DNA from 3 places in the Streptomyces sp. NPDC002125 genome. Region 3 is predicted to be linked to each of the others. Evidence: predicted binding sites of a transcription regulator. Region 3 holds the regulator's gene; each other region holds the start of a gene.
What was found. Region 3 encodes HrcA, which represses chaperone genes, less so after heat shock. Its sites were predicted from a motif close to TTNGCACTCNGNNNNNCNGAGTGCNAA; they were not measured.
Positions count from the first base shown of each region.

Region 1: a site for HrcA is predicted at 3,732-3,758, ahead of groL (chaperonin GroEL). Genes of this name have one in related genera too.
Region 2: a site for HrcA is predicted at 3,272-3,298, ahead of groES (co-chaperone GroES). Genes of this name have one in related genera too.

Region 1 covers NZ_JBSFDD010000011.1:165,541-174,775, forward strand. Annotated here, with positions in the region: gene ACWCQM_RS20675 (carbohydrate ABC transporter permease) at 1-332, shown strand, start outside; partial or broken gene ACWCQM_RS20680 (GH1 family beta-glucosidase) at 433-1,837, shown strand; gene groL (chaperonin GroEL) at 1,946-3,568, opposite strand; gene ACWCQM_RS20690 (cold-shock protein) at 3,914-4,120, opposite strand; gene ACWCQM_RS20695 (MoaD/ThiS family protein) at 4,564-4,839, opposite strand; gene thrC (threonine synthase) at 4,868-6,166, opposite strand; SAM riboswitch class I at 6,185-6,312, opposite strand; gene ACWCQM_RS20705 (glucosyl-3-phosphoglycerate synthase) at 6,466-7,416, shown strand; gene ACWCQM_RS20710 (alpha,alpha-trehalose-phosphate synthase (UDP-forming)) at 7,487-8,863, shown strand; gene otsB (trehalose-phosphatase) at 8,882-9,235, opposite strand, start outside.
Region 2 covers NZ_JBSFDD010000008.1:129,830-139,064, reverse strand. Annotated here, with positions in the region: gene ACWCQM_RS16410 (DUF1876 domain-containing protein) at 1-195, shown strand, start outside; gene ACWCQM_RS16405 (hypothetical protein) at 263-910, shown strand; gene ACWCQM_RS16400 (THUMP-like domain-containing protein) at 911-2,125, opposite strand; gene ACWCQM_RS16395 (polysaccharide deacetylase family protein) at 2,249-3,163, shown strand; gene groES (co-chaperone GroES) at 3,453-3,761, shown strand; gene groL (chaperonin GroEL) at 3,863-5,488, shown strand; gene ACWCQM_RS16380 (SDR family NAD(P)-dependent oxidoreductase) at 5,566-6,339, opposite strand; gene ACWCQM_RS16375 (MOSC domain-containing protein) at 6,467-7,147, opposite strand; gene ACWCQM_RS16370 (LysR family transcriptional regulator) at 7,230-8,120, shown strand; gene ACWCQM_RS16365 (WhiB family transcriptional regulator) at 8,244-8,573, opposite strand; gene ACWCQM_RS16360 (response regulator transcription factor) at 8,994-9,235, shown strand, end outside.
Region 3 covers NZ_JBSFDD010000044.1:35,117-44,351, forward strand. Annotated here, with positions in the region: gene ACWCQM_RS39425 (16S rRNA (uracil(1498)-N(3))-methyltransferase) at 235-981, opposite strand; gene ACWCQM_RS39430 (nitronate monooxygenase) at 978-2,051, opposite strand; gene dnaJ (molecular chaperone DnaJ) at 2,174-3,310, opposite strand; gene hrcA (heat-inducible transcriptional repressor HrcA) at 3,311-4,327, opposite strand; gene ACWCQM_RS39445 (MBL fold metallo-hydrolase) at 4,494-5,216, shown strand; gene ACWCQM_RS39450 (DUF3097 domain-containing protein) at 5,255-6,073, shown strand; gene ACWCQM_RS39455 (ABC transporter substrate-binding protein) at 6,194-9,079, shown strand.

The DNA of each region.
Region 1 (9,235 bases), on a different contig from region 3:
ACGAACTGATCGAGGCGGCCCGTGTCGACGGCGCGTCGACCGCGCGCATCTTCTGGTCGATCGTCGTCCCGGTCGCCCGGCCCGGGATGGCCGTGCTCGGGATGCTCACGTTCATGACCGCGTGGAACGACTTCTTCTGGCCGATCATCGCCCTGTCCTCGCAGGAGCCGACCGTGCAGGTCGCCCTGCGGCAGCTCGGCGGCGGCTACGTCCACGACCAGTCGGTGATCATGGCCGGCACCCTGCTCGGCACCCTCCCCGTACTGCTCGTCTTCGGCCTGCTCGGACGGCAGATCGTCGGCGGGATCATGCAGGGAGCTGTCAAGGGCTGAGCTGCCGCCAAGGGCCGAGCCGCCGTCAAGGGCTGACCTGCCCGTCAAGGGCTGAGCCGTCCCCCCACCACCCCATCTCACCTCCTGGAGTGCCTGTCTCATGACCGCTGTCGATGCCCGCCCCACCACCGCGGCGGGGCTGCGGTTCCCCACCGGATTCCGCTGGGGGACGGCCACCGCCGCCTATCAGATCGAGGGAGCGGCCACCGAGGACGGCCGCACCGAGTCCATCTGGGACACCTTCAGCAGAATCCCCGGCAAGGTCCGCAACGGCGACACCGGTGACATCGCCGCCGACCACTTCCACCGGATGCCGGACGACGTGGCGCTCATGAAGGAGCTCGGCGTCACCGACTACCGCTTCTCGGTGTCCTGGTCCCGGGTCCAGCCGACCGGCCGCGGCCCCGCCGTCGAGCGCGGACTCGACTTCTACCGGCGGCTCGTCGACGAACTGCTGGGCGCCGGCATCCGGCCCGTCGCGACGCTCTACCACTGGGACCTGCCGCAGGAGCTGGAGGACACGGGCGGCTGGCCGGAGCGCGACACGGCGCACCGGTTCACGGAGTACACCGGGCTCGTGGCGCACGAGCTCGGCGACCGGGTCGCCACCTGGACGACGCTCAACGAGCCCTGGTGCGCGGCCTTCCTCGGCTACGGGAACGGGGTCCACGCCCCCGGGCGAACCAGCGACCTCGCGGCCCTGCGCGCGGCCCACCACCTCAACCTGGCCCACGGCAGCGCGACCAGCGTCCTGCGGAACGTGCTGCCGCCCTCCGCCGAGGTGTCGCTGACCCTGAACCTGCACGCCCTGCGGCCGCTGACGGACACCCCGGCGGACCACGAGGCCGTGCGGCGGATCGACGCCGTCGCCAACCGGATCTTCCTCGACCCGGTCTTCCACGGGCGGCTGCCGCAGGACCTGGTGCGCGACACGGCGTCGATCACCGACTGGTCCTTCGTCCGGGCCGGGGACCTGGAGGTCATCTCCGCGCCGCTGGACTCCCTCGGCATCAACTACTACTCCCCCAGCGTCGTTTCCGCCGGCACGTCGGAGTCCCCGTCCCCGTGGGCGGGTGCCGAGAAGCATGTGGCGTTCACTCCCGCGGACGGACCCCGCACCGCGATGGACTGGCCGGTGGACGCGAACGGGCTGCACGAACTCCTCACCCGGCTCGGCGGGGAACTGCCCGGCCTGCCGCTGATGGTCACCGAGAACGGCGCCGCGTACGACGACTACGCCGACCCCACGGGCCAGGTCCACGACCCCGGAGCGGGTGGCGTACCTGGACGCCCATCTGTCGGCCGTGCACCGGGCTATCCAGGACGGCGTGGACGTGCGCGGGTACTTCCTGTGGTCGCTCCTGGACAACTTCGAGTGGGCGTACGGCTACAGCAAGCGGTTCGGCATCGTCCACGTCGACTTCGCGAGCCAGCGCCGCACGGTCAAGGACAGTGCCCGCTGGTACGCGGACGTCATCGCACGCGGCGGTCTCGACCACCCCTGACCGTCGGAGACGAGATTGCCGGAGGGGACACGACGACGCCGGCCCCCGGGACGAATCCCGGGGGCCGGCGTCGTACAGGTACTGCGAGGAGCTGCTGACCCCGAGGGATCAGAAGTCCATGTCACCGCCCGGCATGCCGCCCGGAGCAGCCGCAGAGGCCTTCTCCGGCTTGTCGGCGATGACGGCCTCGGTGGTGAGGAAGAGCGCGGCGATGGACGCGGCGTTCTGCAGGGCGGAGCGCGTGACCTTCGCCGGGTCGAGAATGCCCTCGGCGATCATGTCGACGTACTCGCCGGTCGCGGCGTTGAGGCCGTGACCGATCGGCAGGTTGCGCACCTTCTCGACGACGACTCCACCCTCAAGACCACCGTTGACGGCGATCTGCTTGAGCGGGGCCTCCAGCGCGAGCTTGACGGCGTTGGCACCGGTGGCCTCGTCGCCCGTCAGGTCGAGCTTCTCGAAGACGGCCGAGGCCTGGAGCAGAGCCACGCCACCACCGGCGACGATGCCCTCCTCGACGGCGGCCTTGGCGTTGCGCACCGCGTCCTCGATGCGGTGCTTGCGCTCCTTGAGCTCCACCTCGGTGGCGGCGCCGGCCTTGATGACGGCCACGCCGCCGGCCAGCTTCGCGAGGCGCTCCTGGAGCTTCTCGCGGTCGTAGTCCGAGTCGGAGTTCTCGATCTCGGCACGGATCTGGTTGACGCGGCCCTGGACCTGCTCGCTGTCACCCGCCCCGTCCACGATCGTGGTCTCGTCCTTGGTGATGACGACCTTGCGGGCGCTGCCGAGCAGGTCCAGGCCGGCGTTCTCCAGCTTGAGACCGACCTCCTCGGAGATGACGGTGCCACCGGTGAGGATGGCGATGTCGCCGAGCATGGCCTTGCGGCGGTCACCGAAGCCCGGAGCCTTGACGGCGACGGACTTGAAGGTGCCACGGATCTTGTTGACGACCAGCGTCGACAGAGCCTCGCCCTCGACGTCCTCCGCGATGATCAGCAGGGGCTTGCCCGACTGCATGACCTTCTCCAGCAGCGGAAGGAGGTCCTTCACGTTGGAGATCTTGGAGTTGACGATCAGGATGTACGGGTCGTCGAAGGACGTCTCCATACGCTCCATGTCGGTCGCGAAGTACGCCGAGATGTAGCCCTTGTCGAAGCGCATACCCTCGGTGAGCTCCAGCTCCAGACCGAAGGTCTGGGACTCCTCGACGGTGATGACGCCTTCCTTGCCGACCTTGTCCATCGCCTCGGCGATCTTGGCGCCGATCTCGGTGTCGGCAGCGGAGATGGAGGCCGTCGAAGCGATCTGCTCCTTGGTCTCCACGTCCTTCGCCTGCTCCAGCAGAGCGGCGGAGACGGCCTCGACGGCCTTCTCGATGCCACGCTTCAGAGCCATCGGGTTGGCACCCGCGGCGACGTTGCGCAGGCCCTCGCGGACGAGCGCCTGGGCGAGAACGGTGGCGGTGGTCGTACCGTCGCCGGCGACGTCGTCCGTCTTCTTGGCGACCTCCTTGACCAGCTCCGCACCGATCTTCTCGTACGGGTCCTCGAGCTCGATCTCCTTGGCGATGGAAACACCATCGTTGGTGATCGTGGGCGCGCCCCACTTCTTCTCGAGGACGACGTTACGGCCCTTGGGGCCGAGGGTGACCTTGACGGCGTCGGCGAGCTGGTTCATCCCGCGCTCGAGACCGCGCCGTGCCTCCTCGTCGAACGCGATGATCTTGGCCATGTGAAGTGGTCCTCCCGGACAGGGGTGGATTTCTCCGGACCGAGAGGCGCCCGCGACGGACGGCCAGCGTGCTCACCGGTTCCTTGCCCCGGCAAGCGTGCGGGCCTCACCGGCCCGGTCCTAAGTTCTGTCACTCTCACCTGGAGAGTGCTAACGCCAATGATTAGCACTCGACCCCTGCGAGTGCAAGCGTCCCCCTCGGGATGTGGACAACCACGGGCCCGAGCGTCCCCCTCCGGATGGGACAACCACGGGCCCGGCCGGGGACGCACGAGGGGCCCGTCCCCCGGTGGGAGGTACGGGCCCCGCGTGTGTGAGTGGTGTCGTCGGACGACCGCGCCGAGCTCAGCCGACGGCGAGCTTGACCATGTCCGCCTGCGGCCCCTTCTGGCCCTGCGAGATCTCGAATTCAACTCGCTGACCCTCTTCGAGGGTGCGGTACCCGTCCATCTGGATCGCGCTGTAGTGGACGAAAACATCCGCACCACCGTCGACCGCGATGAAGCCGTACCCCTTCTCCGCGTTGAACCACTTGACGGTGCCCTGAGCCATGCCTAACTCCCCTATTACTGGCCCTTGCACGAGCACCGCACTTCGCGGGCCCGGGTCAGAACTCACCCTCCGACAGGAGAGGGTGGCGTGCGCCGGAACGCGTCGACCGCGGCCGAATGTATCTGCCCAACTGCCCTCTGCAACAGGTCAATCGGACGAGAATTCTGGGCACACATGAACGCCCGGAAGGGATGAATTCGTGAACATCCTGGGCAAGTCGGGCCTGACAAAGGCCACTTATGGCGCAAGGAGTTCACGTACTTTGGCTGCTTCTTGTCGTGGCCGGGCGCATTCTCATATGCGGGCGGCACGGGCAGCGGCGGGGACTTCCCCAACTGTACCGCGCTCAACCATGCAGAATGGCCCCCTCCGTTTCTCTCGCGGAGGGGGCCATCGTGCTCACGCTGCGCAGTCGGGCGGCCGGGCCGGCCCGTGAGGGGCGATCAGCCTCCGGCGACGGCCGGGATGATCGAGACGCCGGCGCCGTCCGGGGTGACCGCGTCCAGGCCGCCCTCGAAGCGCACGTCGTCGTCGTTGACGTACACGTTGACGAAGCGGCGCAGCTTGCCCTGGTCGTCCAAGACGCGGGCGCCGATGCCCGGGTGGTTCTGCTCCAGGGACGCGATGACCTCGGAGAGGGTCGCACCCTCGGCCGCGACCTCGGCCTGACCGCCCGTGTAGGTGCGGAGGATGGTGGGGATACGGACCTTGACGCTCATGTGGGTGCCTTCCTTGGGTCTCGGGTGGTCAGCTGGCGGCGGCGAGGCCCGCGTCGCGGAACGCGTCCAGGCTGGGCCGGATCGTCGCCGACAGGCCGGTCGTCGGGGCGACCGCGTCGAGCGTCTTCAGGCCGTCACCGGTGTTCAGGACGACGGTGGTCAGCGCCGGGTCGAGCACACCGGCGTCGATCAGCTTCTTCGTCACACCGACCGTCACCCCGCCCGCGGTCTCGGCGAAGATGCCCTCGGTCCGGGCCAGCAGCTTGATCGCGTCGACGACCTGCTCGTCGTTGACATCCTCCACGGCACCACCGGTGCGCCGGGCGATGTCCAGGACGTACGGGCCGTCGGCCGGGTTGCCGATCGCCAGGGACTTGGCGATGGTGTTCGGCTTCTGGGGCCGCACCACGTCGTGACCGGCCTTGAAGGCGGTGGAGACCGGGGAGCAGCCCTCGGCCTGGGCGCCGAAGATCTTGTACGGCTTGTCCTCGACGAGGCCGAGCTTGATCAGCTCCTGGAGACCCTTGTCGATCTTCGTGAGCTGCGAGCCGGACGCGATCGGGATGACGATCTGGTCGGGCAGCTGCCAGCCGAGCTGCTCGCAGATCTCGTACGCCAGGGTCTTGGAGCCCTCGCCGTAGTACGGCCGGAGGTTGACGTTGACGAAGCCCCAGCCCTCGCCGAGCGGGTCACCGATGAGCTCCGAGCAGAAGCGGTTGACGTCGTCGTAATTGCCCTCGATGCCGACCAGCTCGCCGCCGTACACCGCGGCCATGACGACCTTGCCCTGCTCCAGGTCGTGCGGGATGAACACGCAGGAGCGGAAGCCGGCGCGGGCCGCGGCGGCACCCACCGCACCGGCGAGGTTGCCGGTGGAGGAGCAGGAGAGCGTGGTGAAACCGAAGGCGCGGGCGGCCTCGACGGCGATGGCGACGACACGGTCCTTGAAGGAGTGCGTCGGGTTGCCGGAGTCGTCCTTGACGTACAGACCGCCGGTCACGCCCAGCTCGCGGGCGAGGTTGTCGGCCTTGACCAGCTTGGTGAAGCCGGGGTTGATGTTGGGCTTGTCCGCGACATCGGAGGGGACGGGCAGCAGCGGCGCGTAGCGCCAGATGTTGTCCGGGCCTTCGGCGATGCGCTTCTTCAGCTCTTCGGGGGAGCCGCTCGGCAGGTCGTACGCCACTTCGAGCGGCCCGAAACAGGACACGCAGGCGAAAATGGGGCCGAGCTCGAAACGCTCACCGCATTCGCGGCAGGAAAGCGCGACGGCGGGACCGAGATCCACGGCGGAAGTACTGGTGTCGGCGGCAACTGTCTGCACGGCCATGATGGCGGAGGCCCTTTCTCCTCATCTTCCTTGCGACGTATTTCGCCACAAGACGGAATTGGCACCTTCCCCACCGTGACCTCGCGGTCGGCAGGAGGGTTGCCGGGACTTCAACGGGCCGTTCCCTCAGTCCCTCTGGATGAGCGCTATGGCACCGGACCATGGATCCGGGCGTTTTTTCGCGGACCGACCCCGACATGCGAGGGTCATCCGCGTTGTTCAAGACTGTAACCGAAGCACCGGACGATTGAGATAGTCGTCCGTACCGCGAGATGGATCACATACAGGGAGTATCGACCGTGCTGGAAGAGGTGGAACGCTGGCTGACCAGGCGTTCCTGGTCGGCCGCAGACCGCCCGCTCGACCGTCTCACGGCCGCCCGGGAGAGCGGTCCGCACCGCTCCCGCGTCAGCGTCGTCCTGCCCGCGCTGAACGAGGAGGCGACCGTCGGCGCGATCGTCGCGGAGATCCGGCGCGAGCTGATGGAGAAGGTCCAGCTCGTGGACGAACTGGTGGTGATCGACTCCGGTTCCACCGACGGCACCGCCCGCGCCGCGCGCCGGGCCGGAGCCCGGGTCGTGCACCGGGACGCGATCCTGCCCCGGGTACCCGCGGTCCCCGGCAAGGGCGAGGTGCTGTGGCGGTCGCTGCTGGTGACCAGCGGGGACATCGTCTGCTTCGTCGACGCCGACCTCAAGGACTTCTCGGCGGACTTCGTCTCCGGCATCGTCGGCCCGCTGCTGACCGACCCCACGGTGCAGTTCGTCAAGGCGATGTACGACCGCCCGCTCGGCGAAGCCGCAGGCCAGGGCGGTCGCGTCACCGAGCTCGTGGCACGCCCCCTGCTCAACCTGCACTGGCCGAGCCTCGCCGGCTTCGTCCAGCCCCTCGGCGGCGAGTACGCCGTACGGCGCTCCCTGCTCGAACGGCTGCCCTTCCCCGTCGGCTACGGAGTGGAACTGGGCCTGCTCGTCGACGCCCTGCACACGGTCGGTCTGGACGCGCTGGCCCAGGTCGACGTCGGCGTTCGCAAACACCGCCACCAGGACGGCCAGGCCCTCGGCAGGATGGCCGCCACGATCTACCGCACGGCGCAGCTGCGGCTCTCCCGGGGCTCGCTCGTACGCCCCGAGATCACCCAGTTCGAGCGGGGGCCCGACGGGTTCGTCCCGCACACCCATGCGGTGGACACGGAGGAGAGGCCGCCGATGCGGGAGATCGCCGAGTACGCCTCGCGCAACGCGGCGTAACGGTTCTTCTCGCTCAGCCGCACGCAGACTTCACGTTTGGCGGCTTCCCGAACGGGCTAGGTTCGGGTACATGGTCTCCGAGCAAGCCGCCCAGGTCCTCGTCGCGTCCAACCGCGGCCCTGTGTCGTACGCCCTGCGGGAGGACGGCACGCTCGACTCGAAACGCGGCGGGGGCGGGCTCGTCTCCGGCCTCAGCGCCGTCGACGACAAGCTGTGGGTCTGCGCCGCCCTCGGCGACGGCGACCGCGAGGCGGTCCGGCGCGGGGTGTCCGAGCCGGGCGTCCGGATGCTCGACATCGACGCCGGGGTCCACGCCGACGCGTACAACGGCATCGCGAACTCCGTGCTCTGGTTCGTCCACCACATGATCTACGAGACGCCGGTGGAGCCGGTCTTCGACGCGGAGTTCCGCGGGCAGTGGGCCTCCTACGAGGCGTACAACCGTGCCTTCGCCGAGGCGCTCGCCGAGGAGGCGGGCGAGGGCGCCGCCGTCCTGGTGCAGGACTACCACCTCTCGCTGGTCCCCGGCATACTGCGCGAGCTCCGCCCCGACCTGCGCATCGGGCACTTCTCGCACACCCCCTGGGCGCCCGTCGACTACTTCCGGCTGCTGCCCGACGACATCGGCGAGCAGCTGCTCAAGGGCATCCTGGGGGCCGACCGCGCCGCGTTCCTGACCCGCCGCTGGGCGGACGCCTTCATCGGCTGCTGCACGGAGATCCTCGGCGGCACCGGCCGCACCCGGATCGGGGTGCACGGGCTGGGCGCCGACGCCGACTTCCTGCGCCGCCGCTCCCACGAGGCGGACGTGGACGACCGCATGGAGATCCTGCGGGAGCAGGTGGGCGCTGACCGGCGCACGATCGTGCGGGTGGACCGCACCGAGCTCTCCAAGAACATCGTCCGGGGGCTGCACGCCTACCGCGCGCTCCTGGAGGAGCGCCCCGAATGGCGCGAACGCGTGGTGCACATCGCCTTCGCCTACCCCTCGCGACAGGACCTCGCGGTGTACCGCGACTACACCGCGGAGGTCCAGCGGGTCGCGGACGCGATCAACGCGGAGTACGGCACGGCGGACTGGACCCCGGTCCTGCTCCACGTCGACGACGACTTCGCCCGCTCCCTCGCGGCCTACCGGCTGGCGGACGTGGCCCTGGTCAACCCGATCCGCGACGGCATGAACCTGGTCGCCAAGGAGGTCCCGGTCGTCTCCGACCACGGCTGCGCGCTGGTGCTGTCGCGCGAGGCGGGGGCGTACGAGGAGCTGGGCGAGGACGCGATCGTGGTCAACCCGTACGACGTATCCGCCACGGCGGCGGCGCTGCACGAGGCGCTGACGATGGACCCGGACGAGCGGGGCGCCCGTTCGAAGCGCCTCGCCGCCGCGTCGACCGCGCTGCCCCCGCAGCAGTGGTTCCTGGACCAGCTGGAGGCGCTGCGGGCCTGAGGGCCGTCCCGCCCGCCCTCAGGGGGCCAGCTGTCCGGCCAGGTCCCCGAGCAGAGCCGCCACCGCCGCAGGCCCGGACACCAGCAGGTCCGCCCGGTCGGCGAGTTCGGGGACCTCGGTGCCGCTGCACACGAGCAGTCCGGCCAGGCCCTGGGCGCGGAGCTTCTCCACGGCGGCGTACGCGGCGAGGTCGCCCAGGTCGTCACCGGCGTACAGCACCGACTCCGCGCCCACCGCCTTCACGTACTCCTCCAGCGCCACGCCCTTGTCCATGCCCGGCGGGCGCAGCTCCAGGACCAGGCGGCCCGGTTCGACGATGAGGCCGTGGCGGGCGGCGAGAGCGGCCAGCGGGGTACGCAGGGCCTCGAAGGC
Region 2 (9,235 bases), on a different contig from region 3:
GTACGGCTCAGCGACGGGTCGGAGGTACGGGCGCACGGCTACGCCAGCCGTCACCCCTCCGACAAGGAACAGCCACGGGTGGGTGAGGAGATCGCCGGGGCCCGCGCGCTGAACGAACTGGCGATGAAGCTGCTCACCAAGGCGCACGACGAGATCGACGAGGCCTCCGGCAGGACTTCGCACCCGCTGTCCTGACGCCCTCGCCGCCGCGGGGTCACGCAGCGGCGGCAGCCCGGTGCGCGCGATCGGTAATGTCTGGGCCATGCCCAGCAGTTCACCGCTTCCGCCACCGCCCCCGCCTGCCGAGATCCGTTCATGGCCCGACAGGGAAGCCCTGTTGAGGGACCGCGCGCTGATACTCGGCGAGCTGGTGAAGATGTTCATCGGCCCCGGACGGCTCGGAATCCTGTGGATGTGGGCGGGCGTCGCCGCGATCGGCTGGTCCCTGGTGGGAGCGGCGTTCCTGATGTTCGAGGACGCCTACGACCCCCTCGGCATGATCCCGGGCGTCATCTGCGTCGCCATCGGCGCCGCCGTGCTGGTGCCCGCCGCCATCCTGCTGTCCATGGGCGTGGCGAGGGACCTGCGGGTCCACCGCCTTCTCGTGCAGTGGGGCGGGCTCGACCGCGACCCGGCCCGTGACCTGCCCCTGCGCAGGCCGCGGGCCGCTCTCGCCTGGCTGCTGCTGTCGTTCACGCTCTGCGCCGCGGGACTGTTCGGCTGCGTCGCCGTACCCGCGACCGCGAGGGCGGGCCAGGAGACGTACGGGCTGGTGGCCTGGCTGGTGGGGCTCGGCTTCCTCGGCTGGCTGACCGGACTGACCGGGCTGGTCAAGGCGTTCGCCCACCGCCGCTGGGTGCTGCGGGTGCTGGTCGGCGGGCAGGCGCCGCCGGCCGGGGCGGGCGGCTGATCAGGGGCGCTTCACCGGCTGCCCGACCAGCATCGTCGGGGCCCCGGCCACCCGGGTCAGGAAGACCGTGGCCGCGTGCGGGCCCTGGAGCTTCATCTTCCGGCGCAGTTCCTCGGGTTCGACCGCGGAGCCGCGCTTCTTGACGGTCAGGACACCGACCTGACGCTCCCTCAGCAGGGCCTTCAGCTTCTTCATGTTGAAGGGCAGCTGGTCGGTGATCTCGTACGCGGTCGTGACCTCGGAGGCGTACGGCGCGTCGCTCGTGACGTACGCGATCGTCTCGTCGATCAGCCTGCCCTCGCACCGCTCCACGACGTCGGCCACCAGATGGGCGCGGATGACGGCTCCGTCGGGCTCGTGCAGATACCGGCCGACGGGGCCGACCGGCGGGGCGGGGGGCGGGCCGTCATACGAGAGCGTGGCTCCGGACGGGAGCACCGTGGCCCGGAAGGTGCCGGGGGCGAAGCCCTCGCCGAACCAGAGCACCGCCTCCTTCACATCGCCGCCGTCCGAGATCCACTCGGCCTCGGCCCGGGGGTCGATCGCCTCGTGGGGGACGCCGGGAGCGATCTTCAGCGCGGCGCGGGGCGCCTTCAGCGCGGCCCCGGTCGCCCAGGAGAGCGGCGGCGAGTAGGCCTCGGGGTCGAAGATCCTGCCGCGTCCGCCGCGCCGCGCCGGGTCGACGAAGACCGCGTCGTACGGAGAGGTGTCGATCTCCGTGACGTCGGCGCACCGCACCTCGACGAGCTCCTGGAGGCCGAGCGCCTCGGCGTTGGCGCGGGCCACCTCCGCCGTGAGGGGATCGCGGTCCACGGCCAGTACCGAGATGCCCGCCCTGGCCAGCGCGATCGCGTCGCCGCCGATGCCGCAGCACAGATCGGCGAGGCTCCGTACGCCCTGGTCGGCGAACCGGCCGGCGCGGTAGGCCGCTACCGATGTCCGGGTCGCCTGCTCCACGCCGTTCGGGGTGAAGAACATGCGGTACGCGTCCGCCGCCCCGAACTTCGCGACCGCGCGCTGCCGCAGCCGCGCCTGGCCGAGCGCCGCCGACACGAGGGCGGCGGGGTGGGTGCGGCGCAGCCGGGTCGCGGTGGCCAGCTCCTGGGAGGGGTCGTGGTCGCGCAACTCGTCCAGGAGTGCCGCGCCCTCGGGGGTGCGCAGCGCGGCGAAGGCGGCGAGCGGGCCGGCCTGATCGGCGGGGGGAAGGGCGTTCACGCCTCCATTGTGAGCCAGCCGGGGGACGTGGCGGGTCCGGCGGCGGTGTCGCCCAGGGGTGCCGGGGCCCCGGTGGCAGGATGCGGCGCCATGCAACTAGTAGGACAAAACGAAAAGTCTGTCATGAAGCGGTACAGAACGGCCTGCGCCGTGCTGGCCGCCCTGCTGATCGCCGCGGCCGCGTCGGGGTGCGCCGACGGTACGGACGAGGGTGCGGCGGGCCGGGGGAAGGCGGCCCCGCCGGCCGCCGGGCAGCCCGGGGCCGCCGGGGAGGCGGACGCCGCGGCGGCCGAGGCGCGGGCCGCGAAGCTGAAGCGGCAGCAGGCGGCCCGGGTCGCCGCCGCGAAGAAGTGGGGGCTGGCGAAGGTCCCGCTCACCGCACCCGCGCCGCCCGCCGTGAAGCCGCGCATCACCACCCGCGAGGGGTTCGAGGTGGAGGGCGGGGAGTCGTTGCCCCCGGTCTTCACCACCGTTCCCACCGAGGAGCGGATCGTCTTCCTGACGATGGACGACGGGGCGGAGAAGGACCCCGAACTGCTGCGGATGATGACCGAACTGAAGATCCCGTACAGCGCGTTCCTCAGCGACTACGTGGTGAGCGACGACTACGGCTACTTCAAGGACATGCAGGCCAGGGGGGTCACCCTCAGCAACCACACGCTCAACCACCGGTATCTGCCAGGGCTTTCCGAGGCCGAGCAGCGGCAGGAGATCTGCGGCGAGCAGGACAGGATCGAGAAGCACTTCGGGAAGCGGCCCACCCTCTTCCGGCCGCCGTACGGGAACTACAACGGCGACACCCTGCGCGTGGCCGCGTCCTGCGGGATCAAGGCCGTGCCGCTCTGGGCCGCCGAGGCGTTCCCCGACCGCATGGAGTGGCGCGAGTGGGACCGGGACCTGCATCCCGGCGACATCGTCCTCACCCACTTCCGGGGCCGTGAGGACTGGGACGGTTCGATGGCCGACATGATCCGCAACGTCATGAAGACGATCACGGACAAGGGTTACGCCGTGGCCAGGCTGGAGGACTACGTCTGAGCGGGGTGAGGCCGGCGCGCCCGGCCGCACGTCGCCGGAACACCGCGGCCCTCTCCCGCGTTGTCCGGGGCGTGCGCCGGTCGCACGACGCCACGCGCGGGTGGTGAATTGGCACTCCGCTTGACCGAGTGCTAATCGCCGCCATAGTCTCAGTGCTGGCACTCCCCGAGGGAGAGTGCCAGCACCACCGTGCGACATGGCAGGTCCGGCACCCGCGACGACGGATCGACCTGGTCGCCACCCACAGACTGTTAAACCCCGTGAGATCTCCGAAGGGGGAGACCGGATCGTGTCGACCACCAGCTCCAAGGTTGCGATCAAGCCGCTCGAGGACCGCATTGTGGTCCAGCCGCTCGACGCCGAGCAGACCACGGCTTCCGGCCTGGTCATTCCGGACACCGCCAAGGAGAAGCCCCAGGAGGGCGTCGTCCTGGCCGTGGGCCCGGGCCGCTTCGAGAACGGCGAGCGCCTTCCGCTCGACGTCAAGACCGGCGATGTCGTTCTGTACAGCAAGTACGGCGGCACCGAGGTGAAGTACAACGGCGAGGAGTACCTCGTCCTCTCGGCGCGCGACGTCCTCGCGATCGTCGAGAAGTAGTTCACCCACGTTTGCTTCTGTTCTGCGCCCCTGGCCCCCTGCGAAATCACTAGCCGGGCGGCGAGGGGCGCAGTTCGTTTTGAGAGGGAAGAAAGCAGCCCATGGCGAAGATTCTGAAGTTCGACGAGGACGCCCGTCGCGCCCTTGAGCGCGGCGTCAACAAGCTTGCCGACACGGTGAAGGTGACGATCGGTCCGAAGGGCCGCAACGTCGTCATCGACAAGAAGTTCGGCGCCCCCACCATCACCAACGACGGTGTCACCATCGCGCGCGAGGTCGAGCTCGACGACCCGTACGAGAACCTCGGTGCCCAGCTGGTGAAGGAGGTGGCGACCAAGACCAACGACGTAGCGGGTGACGGCACCACCACCGCGACCGTGCTCGCCCAGGCCCTCGTCCGCGAAGGTCTGCGCAACGTCGCCGCGGGTGCCTCCCCGGCCGCCCTGAAGAAGGGCATCGACGCCGCGGTCAAGGCCGTGTCCGAGGACCTCCTCGCGACCGCCCGCCCGATCGACGACAAGGCCGACATCGCCGCCGTGGCCGCGCTCTCCGCGCAGGACCCGCAGGTCGGCGAGCTCATCGCGGACGCGATGGACAAGGTCGGCAAGGACGGTGTCATCACCGTCGAGGAGTCCAACACCTTCGGTCTGGACCTCGAGTTCACCGAGGGCATGGCCTTCGACAAGGGCTACCTCTCCCCGTACATGGTGACCGACCAGGAGCGTATGGAGGCCGTCCTCGACGACCCGTACATCCTGATCCACCAGGGCAAGATCGGCTCGATCCAGGAGCTGCTCCCGCTGCTGGAGAAGGTCATCCAGGCGGGTGGCTCCAAGCCGCTGCTCATCATCGCCGAGGACGTCGAGGGCGAGGCGCTCTCCACCCTCGTCGTCAACAAGATCCGCGGCACCTTCAACGCCGTCGCGGTGAAGGCCCCGGGCTTCGGTGACCGCCGCAAGGCCATGCTCGGCGACATCGCCACCCTCACCGGTGCGACCGTCATCGCCGAGGAGGTCGGCCTCAAGCTCGACCAGGCCGGTCTGGACGTGCTGGGCACCGCCCGCCGCGTCACCGTCTCCAAGGACGACACGACCATCGTCGACGGCGGCGGCGACTCCGCCGACGTCAAGGGCCGGGTCAACCAGATCAAGGCCGAGATCGAGTCCACGGACTCCGACTGGGACCGCGAGAAGCTCCAGGAGCGCCTCGCGAAGCTGGCCGGCGGCGTGTGCGTGATCCGTGTCGGTGCCGCCACCGAGGTCGAGCTCAAGGAGAAGAAGCACCGTCTGGAGGACGCCATCTCCGCGACCCGCGCCGCGGTCGAGGAGGGCATCGTCTCCGGTGGTGGCTCCGCTCTGGTCCACGCCGTCAAGGTCCTCGAGGGCAACCTCGGCAAGACCGGAGACGAGGCCACCGGTGTCGCGGTCGTGCACCGCGCCGCCGTCGAGCCGCTCCGCTGGATCGCCGAGAACGCGGGCCTCGAGGGTTACGTCATCACCTCGAAGGTCTCCGAGCTCGACAAGGGCCAGGGCTTCAACGCCGCGACCGGCGAGTACGGCGACCTGGTGAAGGCCGGCGTCATCGACCCGGTCAAGGTCACCCGCTCCGCCCTGGAGAACGCCGCGTCCATCGCGTCGCTGCTGCTCACGACCGAGACCCTGGTCGTCGAGAAGCCGGCCGAGGACGAGGCAGAGGCCGGCCACGGCGGCCACGGCCACTCCCACTAGTACGGCTCCGTACGCCACCGAGGCCCGGTACCCCCGTCGCGGGGGCACCGGGCCTCGGTGTTCGTACGGAGCCGGATCTACTGCGGGCCGTACGTCCGGCCCGCGCGTGAGGTCACTCCGCCGAGGACGTTGCGGGGCGTCAGCTTCACCAGGCCCATCAGCGCCTTGTAGCGCGGGTCCGGGACCGACACCGTCCGGCCCCTGGCCAGATCCGCCAGAGCCGCGGTCACCAGCTTGTCCGCGTCGAGCCACATCCAGTCCGGGATGTTGCCCGTCCCCATCCCGGCCCGCTCGTGGAACTCGGTCCGCACGAATCCGGGGCACAGCGCCATGAGCCGCACCCCCGAACCCGCCAGGTCCTTCGCCGCGCCCTGGGTGAACTGCACGACCCACGCCTTCGACGCCCCGTACGTGCCCCGGGGCAGGAAGGCCGCGACGGACGCCACGTTGACCACCCCGCCCCGGCCGCGCTCGCGCATCGAGCCCGCCGCGGCCGAGGTCAGCCGCAGCACCGCCTCGCAGTGGACCTTGAGCATCGTCAGTTCGTCGGCCAGCGAGACGTCGAGATAGCGCCCCTTGTTGCCGAACCCGGCGTTGTTGACCAACAGGTCGACGGGGCTCACACGGTCCGTCAACCGCGCTTCGACCGCCTCGATCCCGGCGTCCGTGGACAGGTCGGCCGTCAGCACCTCGGCCTCGATGCCGTGTCCGTCGTGCAGCTCCGTGGCCTGGGCCCGCAGGCGCTCCGTGTCGCGGGCCACCAGCACCAGATTGTGCCCGTCACCCGCGAGCCGCCGTGCGAAGGCGGCCCCGATGCCCGCCGTCGCGCCCGTAATCAGTGCAGTCGTCATACGCGGCACGTTAGTGCCCCGTGAGGAGGGCCACCGACCCGCCTTCGCGCCAGGCCGGCCCGGCTCCCGCACCCGCCGTCCGCCCCGCGTCCCGCGCCAGTGGTACCGCCCCTCACCGGACGTACCGTCAGGAAGCCGTGCTGGCGCCGTACTTCGCCACGTACTCCTGCGCCGCGCGCAGGGTCTCGGTGTGCAGCGCGTCCCCCGCCGCCAGCAGTCGCGGAAGCAGCTCCCGCTCCGTGGTCGTCGCCCGGAACTCCATGGCGGCGGTGATGTCGTGGGCGGGCAGGTGCACCAGCTCGACCGGATCGCCGGAACGGATCGTGCCCGGTTCGATCACCCGCAGGTACGCCCCCGTCACCCCCTCACGGGTGAACCGCTTCACCCAGCCCCGCTCGCCCACGTGGCCCGCGAACGTACGGCACGGGATACGGCCACCCGTCACCTCCAGGACCAGCTCGTCGCCGATCCGCCAGCGCTCCCCGATCCGCGCCTCGCTCACCGTGACGCCGAGGGTCGTCAGGTTCTCGCCGAAGGCGCCGTTGGGCAGGGGGCGGCCGAGCCGCTCCTCCCAGGCGTCGAGCTCCTCGCGGGCGTAGGCGTACACCGCCTGGTCCGTGCCTCCGTGGTGCCGGAGGTCGCACACCGCGTCCCCGGCCAGACCGCTGCTGCCGGTGCCCTTGGGGCCGGGGTCGGTGACCAGGACGGGGCCGTCGGCCGGCTGCTTGCCGATTCCGGTGAGGCCGCCGGGCCCGTCCGAGTGGGACGAGAGGGCGGGACGGCCTGTGTTCACGGTGAGGACCTTCATGGACGGACAGGCTAGCCGCGCGGGCCTCAAAGCCGCTCAGGGTTAATCGGCCGACGCTGCAAGAAGCGCTTATGGTTGAGGGGTGATCGAAGCCCGTCATCTCCGAGTCCTGCGCGCCGTGGCCACCACCGGCTCCTTCTCCGCCGCCGCGCGCGAGCTGGGCTGCACCCAGCCCGCCGTCAGCCAGCAGATGAAGGCGCTGGAGGGCTCGGCGGGCACCCCGCTGCTCATCCGTACGGGCCGCGAGATGCGGCTCACTCAGGCGGGCGAGGCGCTGGTGCGGCACGCGTCCGGCATCCTCGCGGGGCTGACCGCGGCCGAGGAGGAGGTCGCCGCGATCGCGGGTCTGAGGGCCGGCCGGGTCCGGCTCGTGTCGTTCCCGAGCGGGAGCTCCACCCTGGTCCCGGGCGCACTCGCGGCGCTGCGCGCCGCGCACCCCGGCACCCGGGTCTCGCTCGTCGAGGCGGAACCGCCGCGCTCGGTGGAGATGCTGCGCGACGGCGACTGCGACATCGCGCTGGCGTTTCGCTACGGGGCGACCGGCGGCGAGTGGGACGACCTGGTCGTGCGCCCGCTGCTCAGGGACCGGCTGATCGGCCTGGTCCCCGACGGGCACCGGCTGGCCGGGGCGGAAGCGGTGGGCATCGGGGAGCTGGCCGACGAGCCGTGGATCGCGGGCTGCCCCCGGTGCAGGCGTCAGCTCGTGGAGGTCTGCGAGGCTTCCGGATTCACGCCCCGGATCGACTTCGCCACGGATGACTACCCGGCGGTGATCGGGCTCGTCGGCGCGGGCCTGGGCGTGGCCGTGCTGCCGGAGCTGGCCATCGAGTCGGTACGGCCCAAGGGGGCACGCACCGTGACGGTGGAGCCGGCCGTGGAGCGCGAGATCGTCGCCCTCGCCCTGCCCGACCTCGCACGGGTGCCGGCGGTGGCGGCGACCCTGGACCAGCTGTCCCTGGCGGCCGCGCGCTGACGGGCGCGCTCCGCCGCACCCGGTGCCACGTGTCCGACGGGGCGGGCACCGGGTCTGGGGCACCGGGTCTGGGGGTACCGGGTCCAAAGAAACGTTTCTTCGGTCGGCGGTTCCTGCTGGGTGTCAGGCGCTGTCCGCATCGGGGGCCGGCCCCGAGTGGGCGGAGATCAGACGGTTGCGGGCCCGGCCCATGAGCTCCTCGCGCTCGTCCTCGGTGAGGCCGCCCCACACGCCGTAGGGTTCCCGCACCGCGAGTGCGTGCGCCGCGCACTCGGCGCGTACCGGGCACCGCATGCACACCTCTTTCGCCGAGGTCTCACGGGCGCTCCGGGCCGCTCCGCGTTCACCTTCGGGGTGGAAGAACAGTGAACTGTCGACCCCGCGGCAGGCGGCCAGCAGCTGCCAGTCCCACAGATCCGCGTTGGGTCCGGGAAGGCGGGAGAAATCTGCCATTGCGTGTCCCCTCGAAACCTTGCTGAGTCGGAAACGGCATCCTCGACCGTCGTTCGTCGGTGACCGGAGTCCCGACGGTACATCTACGGTGTTAGTAGATGTAAATATGACTGATTGCGAATCTAGCCTCAGACGCCAGCAAAAGGGAAGAAAACCCGCTAAATGGGGCAGGTCGCTCCATGAGTGATCGGTTGACGGGTGAATGATCCCGTGTCGTTCTCCTCCGTGTGCGGCCCCTCACTTAGAGTGCCGAACCGGATGCTGTGACCCGTAACTCTTTCGAGTGACCGTCGTTGATGAGGGCGAGGCGGTTGACGGAGATCGAGCTCGGGCAGATGTCCGAGGGGGTCAACCGCACAGGTGACGACTTGAATCAGCCTGGAGGCTCAAGGTGACGCGCATCAGCTGCGGAGGACGGTCATGACATCCGTCCTCGTCTGCGACGACTCCCCGCTTGCCCGAGAAGCGCTCCGCCGCGCGGTTGCGACCGTGCCCGGTGTCGAGCGGGTGACGACGGCGGCCAACGGCGAGGAAGTCCTCCGCCGCTGGGGAGCCGACCGTTCGGATTTGATTCTGATGGACGTACGCATGCCCGGTCTGGGGGGTGTGGAGACGGTCAGGCGGCTGCTCTCGGCGGACCCCGGGGCCAGGATCATCATGCT
Region 3 (9,235 bases):
CAGTACACCGGCATGCTATCCGGCCGGACCGGTGCGACGGTCCTGGTGCGGGGGCGGGCCGTCGCGGAAGCCCGGACTGCCCCGAGGCCCCGCCTCCACCGAGGCCGGACTCGGCGAGGCCCCGCGTCCGCCGAGGCCCGGAGCGGCGGTGGGGCGCGGGCGCGGAGACCCCGGACCCCGGCGAGGCCCCGCGTCCACCGAGGCCCGGACCGCGGTGGGGCGCGGGCGCCGTGCTCAGCCCCAGCGGCCGGTGCGGCCCATCAGAAGGGCGGCGGCGGCCGTCCCCGCCGTCGAGGTGCGCAGCACACTGGGGCCGAGCCTGTACGCGGGCGCCCCGGCCTCGGCGAAGGCGGCCAGCTCCTGGGGGGACACCCCGCCCTCCGGGCCCACGACCAGCACGATCGAGCCCCGGGCGGGGAGTTCGGCGGTGGCCAGCGGTTGGCTGCCGCTGTCCCGGTCCTCGTGCAGGACGCCCGCGAAGTCCGCCCCGGCCAGCAGGGCCGCGACCTGCTTGGTCGTCATGGCGTCGGCCACCTCGGGGAACCGCACCCGGCGCGACTGCTTCCCGGCCTCGCGCGCCGTGCTGCGCCACTTGGCCAGGGACTTGAGCCCCCGGTCGCCCTTCCACTGCGTGATGCAGCGGGCGGCCTGCCAGGGCACGATCGCGTCGACGCCCGTCTCGGTCATCGTCTCCACGGCGAGCTCACCGCGGTCGCCCTTGGGCAGCGCCTGGACGACGGTGAGGAACGGGGTGGGGGCGGGCTCCTCGTGGACCGTCTCCAGGCCGGTGACGACGAGCCGGTCCTTGCCCTCGGCGGCCCGTACGACGCCCTCGGCGTAGCGGCCCCGTCCGTCGGTCAGGACGACGTCCTCCCCCGGGTTCAGCCGCTTCACGGAGACGGCGTGCCGCCCCTCGGGCCCTTCAAGGACGAACTCCGGCCCGGCGGGCAGCTGTTCGACGACGAAGACCGGTGCCGTCACTGGGCACTCCTCACACTCACTGCCGCACGCGCGGCTTCCATTTCTGCGGCGAGCAGGCCCACGAGCTCCCCGGCCGGCAGCTCCCGCGCCAGCCGGTGCCCCTGTCCCGCCCACAGGGCCAGGCCCTGGGCGTCCCCCGCCTTGGCGGCGGCCTTGCGCAGCCCCGAGGTCAGCTGGTGCACCTGCGGATAGGCGGCGGGGGCGTACGGCCCGTGCTCCCGTACGAAGCGGTTGACCAGCCCGCGCGCCGGGCGCCCGGAGAACGCCCGGGTCAGGGCCGTGGTCACGAACAGCGGGTTGGTCAGCGCCTGCTTGTGCAGCGGATGCGCGCCCGACTCCGGCGTGGCCAGGAAGGCGGTGCCGAGCTGTGCCGCCACGGCTCCGGCCGCGAGGACCGCCGTGATCTGGGAGCCGCGCATCAGTCCGCCCGTCGCGACGATCGGCAGCCGCACCGACTCGCGGACCTCCGCGATCAGCGCGAGCAGCCCGGTGCCGCTGAGTCCGGCCTGCGGGTCGTCGCGGTGCGTGGACTGGTGGCCACCCGCCTCCGTTCCCTGGACGCAGAGCGCGTCGGCGCCCGCCCACTGGGCGTTCCGCGCCTCCTGGGCCGAGGTGACCGTGACGACGGTGAGGGTCCCGGCCGCGGCGAACGCTCCGAGGACCTCGCGGCTGGGGCAGCCGAAGGTGAAGGAGACCAGGGGCACGGGGTCGTCCAGCAGGATCGCGACCTTGGCCTCGTAGCCGTCGTCGCCGCTGGAGTCCGGGTCGCCGAGCGGAGTCTCGTACCAGGCGGCCTCGCCGGCCAGCTGGTGGCGGTAGACCTCGACCGCGCTCGGGTCCGCGACCAGCGGCTGCGGCATGAAGAGGTTGACGCCGAAGGGCCGCCCGGTCATCCTCCGGAGCTGCTTGACCTCGTTGTACATCCCGCCCGCCGTCTTGTACCCGGCGGCGAGGAAGCCGAGCCCTCCGGCCTCGGCGACGGCGGCGACCAGCTCGGGGCGTGAGACCCCGCCCGCCATCGGGGCCTGCACGATCGGGTAGCGGCAGAGATCGGTCAGGGCCAAGGACATGACCGCATCGTGCCATGTCCCGCCGATCGTGCCGAATCAGCCGTTTTCCCCGGGCCGACGGCCCGCCCCGCACGCACGACCGCCCGCCGGCACGAGGCCCGCGGGCGGTGCGGTGAACGGGTTCAGCGGCCGTTGAAGGCGTCCTTCAGACGGGAGAAGAGGCCCTGTTGTCCCGGCTGGAACTGCCCGGTGGGCCGCTCCTCGCCGCGCAGCTTCGCCAGCTCCCTCAGGAGGCGCTCCTGCTCGGGGTCCATCTTCGTCGGGGTCGTCACCTCGACGTGCACGATGAGGTCGCCGCGTCCGCCGCCGCGCAGGTGCGTGATGCCGCGCCCGTGCAGCGGGACCGACTGGCCGGACTGGGTGCCCGGCCTGATGTCGATCTCCTCCAGGCCGTCCAGCGTCTCCAGCGGCACCTGGGTGCCGAGGGCCGCCGCGGTCATGGGGATGGTGACCGTGCAGTGCAGGTCGTCGCCGCGCCGCTGGAACACGGCGTGCGAGAGCTCGTGGATCTCGACGTACAGATCGCCGGCCGGGCCACCGCCGGGGCCGACCTCTCCCTCGCCGGCGAGCTGGATGCGCGTGCCGTTGTCGACACCCGCGGGGATCTTCACGGTGAGGGTGCGCCGCGAGCGGATGCGGCCGTCGCCGGCGCACTCGGGGCAGGGGGTCGGCACGACGGTGCCGAAGCCCTGGCACTGCGGGCAGGGGCGCGAGGTCATGACCTGGCCGAGGAAGGACCTGGTGACCTGGGAGACCTCGCCACGGCCGCGGCACATGTCACAGGTCTGCGCGGAGGTGCCGGGTGCGGCGCCCTCGCCACTGCAGGTCGTACAGACGACCGCCGTGTCGACCTGGATGTCCTTGGTCGTGCCGAAGGCCGCCTCGGAGAGGTCGATCTCCAGGCGGATCATCGCGTCCTGGCCGCGCCGGGTGCGCGAACGGGGTCCGCGCTGCGACGCCGTACCGAAGAACGCGTCCATGATGTCGGAGAAGTTGCCGAAGCCACCCTGTCCGAATCCGCCCGCGCCACCGCCGCCCGAGGCGGACAGCGGGTCGCCGCCGAGGTCGTAGACCTGCTTCTTCTGCGGGTCCGACAGCACCTCGTAAGCGGCGTTGATCTCCTTGAACCGCTCCTGGGTCTTCGGGTCCGGGTTGACATCCGGGTGCAGCTCGCGTGCGAGCCGCCGGAATGCCTTCTTGATCTCGTCCTGAGATGCGTCGCGGCGCACGCCGAGTACGGCGTAGTAGTCCGTGGCCACTTACGACTCCGCCAGGATCTGTCCGACGTAACGTGCCACTGCGCGTACCGCTCCCATCGTTCCGGGGTAGTCCATGCGGGTCGGTCCGACCACGCCGAGTTTGGCGACTGCCTCGTCGCCCGAACCGTAGCCGACCGCGACGACGGATGTGGCGTTGAGGCCCTCGTGGGCGTTCTCGTGCCCGATCCGTACGGTCATGCCCGAATCCGTTGCCTCACCGAGCAGCTTCAGGAGTACGACCTGCTCCTCCAATGCCTCCAGCACCGGCCGGATCATCACAGGGAAGTCGTGCCCGAAGCGGGTGAGGTTGGAGGTGCCGCCGATGATCAGCCGCTCCTCCGTTTCTTCGACCAGAGTCTCCAGGAGGACGGAGAGCACCGTGGATACGGTTCCCCGGTCCTCGCTCTCGAAGGACTCCGGCAGGTCCTGCACCAGCCGCGGGACGTCCGCGAAGCGCCGTCCGACGACCCGGCTGTTGAGCCGGGCCCGCAGATCCGCCAGAGACGTGTCACCGAACGGTGCAGGGCAGTCGATCATACGCTGTTCGACCCGGCCCGTGTCCGTGATCAGTACGAGCATCAGCCGGGCGGGAGCCAGCGAGAGCAGTTCCACGTGCCGCACCGTCGAACGGGTCAGCGAGGGGTACTGCACGACGGCGACCTGTCTGGTCAGCTGCGCGAGCAGCCGGACCGTGCGGCCCACGACGTCGTCGAGGTCGACCGCGCCGTCGAGGAAATTCTGGATGGCCCGGCGCTCCGGCGACGACAGGGGCTTGACGCCCGCGAGCTTGTCGACGAAGAGACGGTAGCCCTTGTCCGTCGGAATGCGCCCGGCGCTGGTGTGGGGCTGGGCGATGAAGCCCTCCTCCTCCAGCACCGCCATGTCGTTGCGGACGGTGGCCGGGGAGACCCCGAGGCTGTGCCGCTCCGTGAGCGCCTTGGAGCCGACGGGCTCCTCGGTGCCGACATAGTCCTGAACAATGGCGCGCAGCACTTCGAGTCTGCGTTCGCTGAGCACCGCGCACACCTCCAGCTGTGGTTCTCCGGCGTCTGCCTGGCACTCTGTGCGTTCGAGTGCCAGCAATCCCCCCGGTCAGTGTACGGGGGCAGGGTGGGCCGGGGGCAAGGGCGACCGGCCACGCTGTTCGCGCGACGGTGCAGGTCGTTGCCGATAGCGTCGCCCCATGGACGTCGCTTGGGAAGAGTTCGGCTGGGAGCGGTTGGGCAACGGTACGGGGCGGCGGCGCCTTCCCGTCTGGGACGCCACCGCCGCGCTCGTGGCGGGGCCGGACGCCACGTTGCTGTACGACACCGGTTCGTCGCTCAGGGAGGGCGTCGCGCTGCGGACCGAGGCGGAGGGCCTGCTCGGCCGGAGGGTGACGCATATCGCACTGAGCCACCCGCACTTCGACCATGTGCTGGGCACCGCGGCCTTCGCCGGTGCGGAGGTCTACGGCGCGGTGGGCACGGCCGCGCTCCTGGAGCGGGGCGCCGGGGAGCTGCGCGCGGACGCCGTGCGGCACGGGATGAGCGAGGCGGACGCCACGGCGGCCACGGACGCCCTGGTGGCCCCGAGGCATCAGGTGAGCGGCGAGTGGACGCTCGATCTCGGCGGCGGTCTCCAGGTGCTGCTGGCCAATGTGGGCCCCGGGCACAGCGGGCACGACCTCGCTGTGCTGGTGCCGGGCTCCCCCGTCGTGGTGCTCTGCGGCGATCTGGTCGAGGAGTCCGGCGAGCCGCAGGCGGGGCCGGACGCGGTCCCCTCGCACTGGCCGGCGGCGCTGGACCGGCTGCTCGAACTGGGCGGCGAGGACGCGCTGTACGTGCCGGGGCACGGGGCGGTGGTGGACGCGGCGTTCGTACGGGCGCAGCGTGATCAACTGGCGGCCCGCTTCGGCGTGTCGTGAGGGCGGGTCCGGAAAGGGGACCCGATTATCGTGCTGCCATGCGCAGCTACCAGCCGGATCTGACTCCGCCGTGGAAGAAGTCCGCCCCCGCCCCCGAGGTGCCCGCCGAGCCCGACCTGGTCGTCGAGGAGGCCGTCACCGGCTTCTGCGGGGCGGTGATCCGCTGCGAGAAGACGGCGCAGGGGCCGACGGTCACGCTGGAGGACCGCTTCGGCAAGCACCGGGTGTTCCCGATGGAGCCACGCGGTTTCCTGCTGGAGGGCAAGGTGGTCACCCTCGTACGCCCCTCGGCCGGCGGCCCCGCGCGCCCCTCCCGCACGGCGTCCGGTTCGGTGGCGGTCCCCGGGGCGCGGGCGCGGGTGGCGCGGGCGGGCCGGATCTATGTGGAGGGGCGGCACGACGCCGAGCTCGTCGAGCGGGTCTGGGGGGACGACCTGCGCATCGAGGGCGTGGTGGTGGAGTACCTGGAGGGCATCGACGACCTCCCCGCGATCGTGCGGGAGTTCGCGCCGGGGCCGGACGCCCGGCTCGGGGTGCTGGTGGACCATCTGGTGCCCGGCTCGAAGGAGTCCCGGATCGCCGCCCAGGTCACCGATGCGGACGTGCTGGTGGTGGGGCATCCGTACATCGACGTCTGGGAGGCCGTGAAGCCCTCGTCCGTGGGCATTCCCGGGTGGCCGGTGGTGCCGCGCGGCCAGGACTGGAAGACGGGCGTCTGCCGTGCGCTGGGCTGGCCGGAGAACACCGGCGCGGCCTGGCAGCACATCCTGTCCAGGGTCGGCTCGTACAAGGACCTGGAGCCCCAACTCCTCGGCCGTGTGGAGGAATTGATCGACTTCGTCACCCTTCCCGCCTGATGTCCCCGGGCCGTCGAAGGTAATCCGGTACCGATCCCTGTGAACACCTGCGCCGCATGCGTGTCATCCGTTATTGAGTGGTGACGGGCGGGTTCGGCGGAGGGGAAGGCGCGGGGGCGGATGACGCGTGAAGTGTGGCGGGACAGTGCGGAGAACGAGGCGGCCTCCGCCGTCTTCCATCTCATGCAGGAGCTGATCGACCAGTACCGCGTCAACCGTCCGGTGATGCCGCTGGTCGTGGCGCAGGCCAAGGACGCTTCGGCCGGCGCCGACATCGACGGCAGGGTCGAGCAGATCGTGCGGCAGGTCCACCGCGCGAACCAGTTGCGCCGGGTCCCGGTGAAGCTGCTCGACGGCCAGGGCGACAGCCCGTACGAGGCCGCGCTCGCCATGGTCCGCACGCTCACCGAGCGGCCGTGGGAGACCCGGGGCACCTCCCAGTACAAGCCCTTCGTCTTTCCCCGGTCCCGGCTGCTCGCCGCCATCGAGCAGGCCACGACGACGGTCCTGGCGCAGCCCGGCCCGGGTTCCGCCCGGGAACGCGACGAACGGATCCTGGAACAGCTGGGCAGCCTGCGCTGGCGGGCGACCCGGCCGGGGCGCGGCAACTGGTGGGACTCGCTGCGCGCCTCGGTACGGCCCGAGACCTTCGTCGGGGCCGTCTTCATCGCCGTGCTCAGCGTGCTGCTGGGCGAGATCGGCTGGCTGCTGACCGCCCTGGTCGCCGCGGCGGCGCTGCTCGGTCTCGCGGTCGTACGGCTGGTGACGACGGCGGCGCCGCCGCTGCTGTGGCTGCGCAGTGCCAGCCGGTGGCTCGCGACCACGTCGTCGCTGGCCGCTTCCAGCACCGCCTACCCGTCCGACGGCTGGTCGTGGTTCTCCCCCAGCGGTTCGTGGCGGGTGATCAGGGCGCGGGCGGCGGCCGTCGCGGGACGGGTGGCCGACGCGCGGGCGGGCGACCAGCACGCGCGCCAGTTCCATCTGGAGCTGCGGGTCCAGGCGCTGCTGGAGGACCTGCTGCACAACTACCGGCCGCACGCCCTGGACTGGCGGCGCAGCAAGCGCACCGTCCCGCCGGTGGTGTTCCTGCCCACGGCCACCCAGGACAACGGCGGCCTCCCGCTGATCAACGCCGTCAACAACGTGCGCTCGCGGCGCAGCGAGGTGGACCCGCTGCTGCTCCTGGCGTCCCTGCCGGCCGACCGGATCATGCGTCACACCCCGCCGCTGCCCGCCCAGCCACCGGCGAACTCCCCCGTCAGGACGGGGGCGCGTGCCCGCTACGAGGCCTGGGTCGCCGACCTGAGCACCGGCCAGGCGCCCGCGGCGGCCGTGCGGCTGGCCTGGGTGCTGCGGCTGCCGCTCTCCACCGGACAGCTGACCCACGAGCACGCCCACGCCCAGCTCGTCACCCACCGGGTCCGCAGGACCTGGACCTGGTGGGTGATGTCGCGGACCACCGTCGCCCTGGTGCTGGTCGGCGCGCTGCTGGGGACCTTCCTGTGGAGCGAGCACTGGAAGGAGACGTACTGCTACGGCCCGCTCGCCGGCCGCAGCACGGACGCGGTCAGGCTGACCGGCCCGGGAGGGGCCAAGGAGTGCATAGGGGTGGCGACGGTCCCCGAGGTGCGCTTCGCCGGGGGCAACACCCTCCGGCTGAACGGGGTGGGCGAGGGCGTCACCTTCGAGCGGATCGAGCAGGCGGTACGGGAGCAGAACGCGTCCATAGCGCCGGGCGAGCCGCATGTCACGATCGTCTACGTGGGGCCGTTCACCGGCACCGACTCGAACCGGGAGGACACCCGCAAGGGTCTGGAGGAGCTGACCGGCGTCTATCTCCACCAGCGGTTCGTCAACGACACGGCGAATCGTTCCGTCAAGCTCCGGGTGCTGACGGCCAACGGCGGTCAGGACATGCTGCGGCAGACGACGGCGGTCAGGAAGGTCATCGAGGTCGCCCGGCGGGACTCCACCGTGGTCGGCGTGGTGGGTCTCGGCCGCAACACCACCGAGAGCGCGGAGGCCACGGGCCTCCTCCAGCGCGCCGGACTTCCGGTGGTGGACACCACGAACTCCGGCAGTGACCTGGCCCGCGAGTACCCGAACTACTTCGGGCTCGCCGCGACCGACGAGGAGCAGGCGGACGCCCTCGGGCTGATTGCCGGCCGGCTGGCGGAGGGGCTGGACGATCCCCAGGCCGTCGTCCTGTCCAGGAAGGTCGGCAACGAGGACAAGGACCGCTACACCACCGAGCAGCGCAGGGTCGGCCTGGAGATGCTGAAGGAGTCGGGCTTCGATCTGGCCGCCGACGCCCGCTACTCCTTGTCGGCGGACGGCGGCTCCGCCAATCTCGACGCACCCCTGCACGCGATCTGCGGGGCGGAGCGCGTGCCGGACGCCCTGTACTTCGCGGGCCGTGTCGAGGACGTCAACACGCTGATGTCCGGCCTCGGCCAGACGACGGGCTGCTCGGACAAGGCCATCACGGTCTTCACCGGCGACGACCTGACCAAGGCGCGCTTCGACGACTCCACGAAGCTCGCGGACAAGGTCACGCTGTACTACGGGGCGCTCGCGCCGATGAGCCGGGGCGGCGGCCGGGCGTTCTACGAGGACTCCCGCAAGGCCCTCCAGCAGCTGCTCCCCGAGGGGAAGCAGCTGCCGCCGCTGCCGAAGGAGCGCCCGTACGAGGACAGGCTCTTCGCCAGCGGGCAGAGCGTGATCTCCTACCAGGCGACGGCCGCCCTCTACGCCGCCGCGACCCGCAGCGACACCCCGCAGAGCGCGGCGGAGACCTGGGCGACGCTGTACTCCGTCGCCCTGCACGACATGCCCACCGGGACGATCACCTTCCGGGGGACCACCCCGTACGCCGACCAGAAGGTGCACGGACTGAACATCGTCGAGGTCACCCGCCCGGGGCCGGACGCCCGGAGCCGCATCGTGTGCGGCAGGGCCGCGGGCGACCCGGCACCGCTCACCCGGGAGGACTGCCGGGTGGCTTAGGGCCGCGTGCGATGCGTACGGGCGGGCGCGGCTCCGGAAGCCGCGTGCCGGCTGGGGCGCGGCTCAGGAGGCCGCGTGCGGGCGGGGGTGGGGCTCCGGAGGCCGCGCACGGGCCGGTGAGGCTCCGGAGGCCGCCAACGGGCCGGTGGGCTCCGG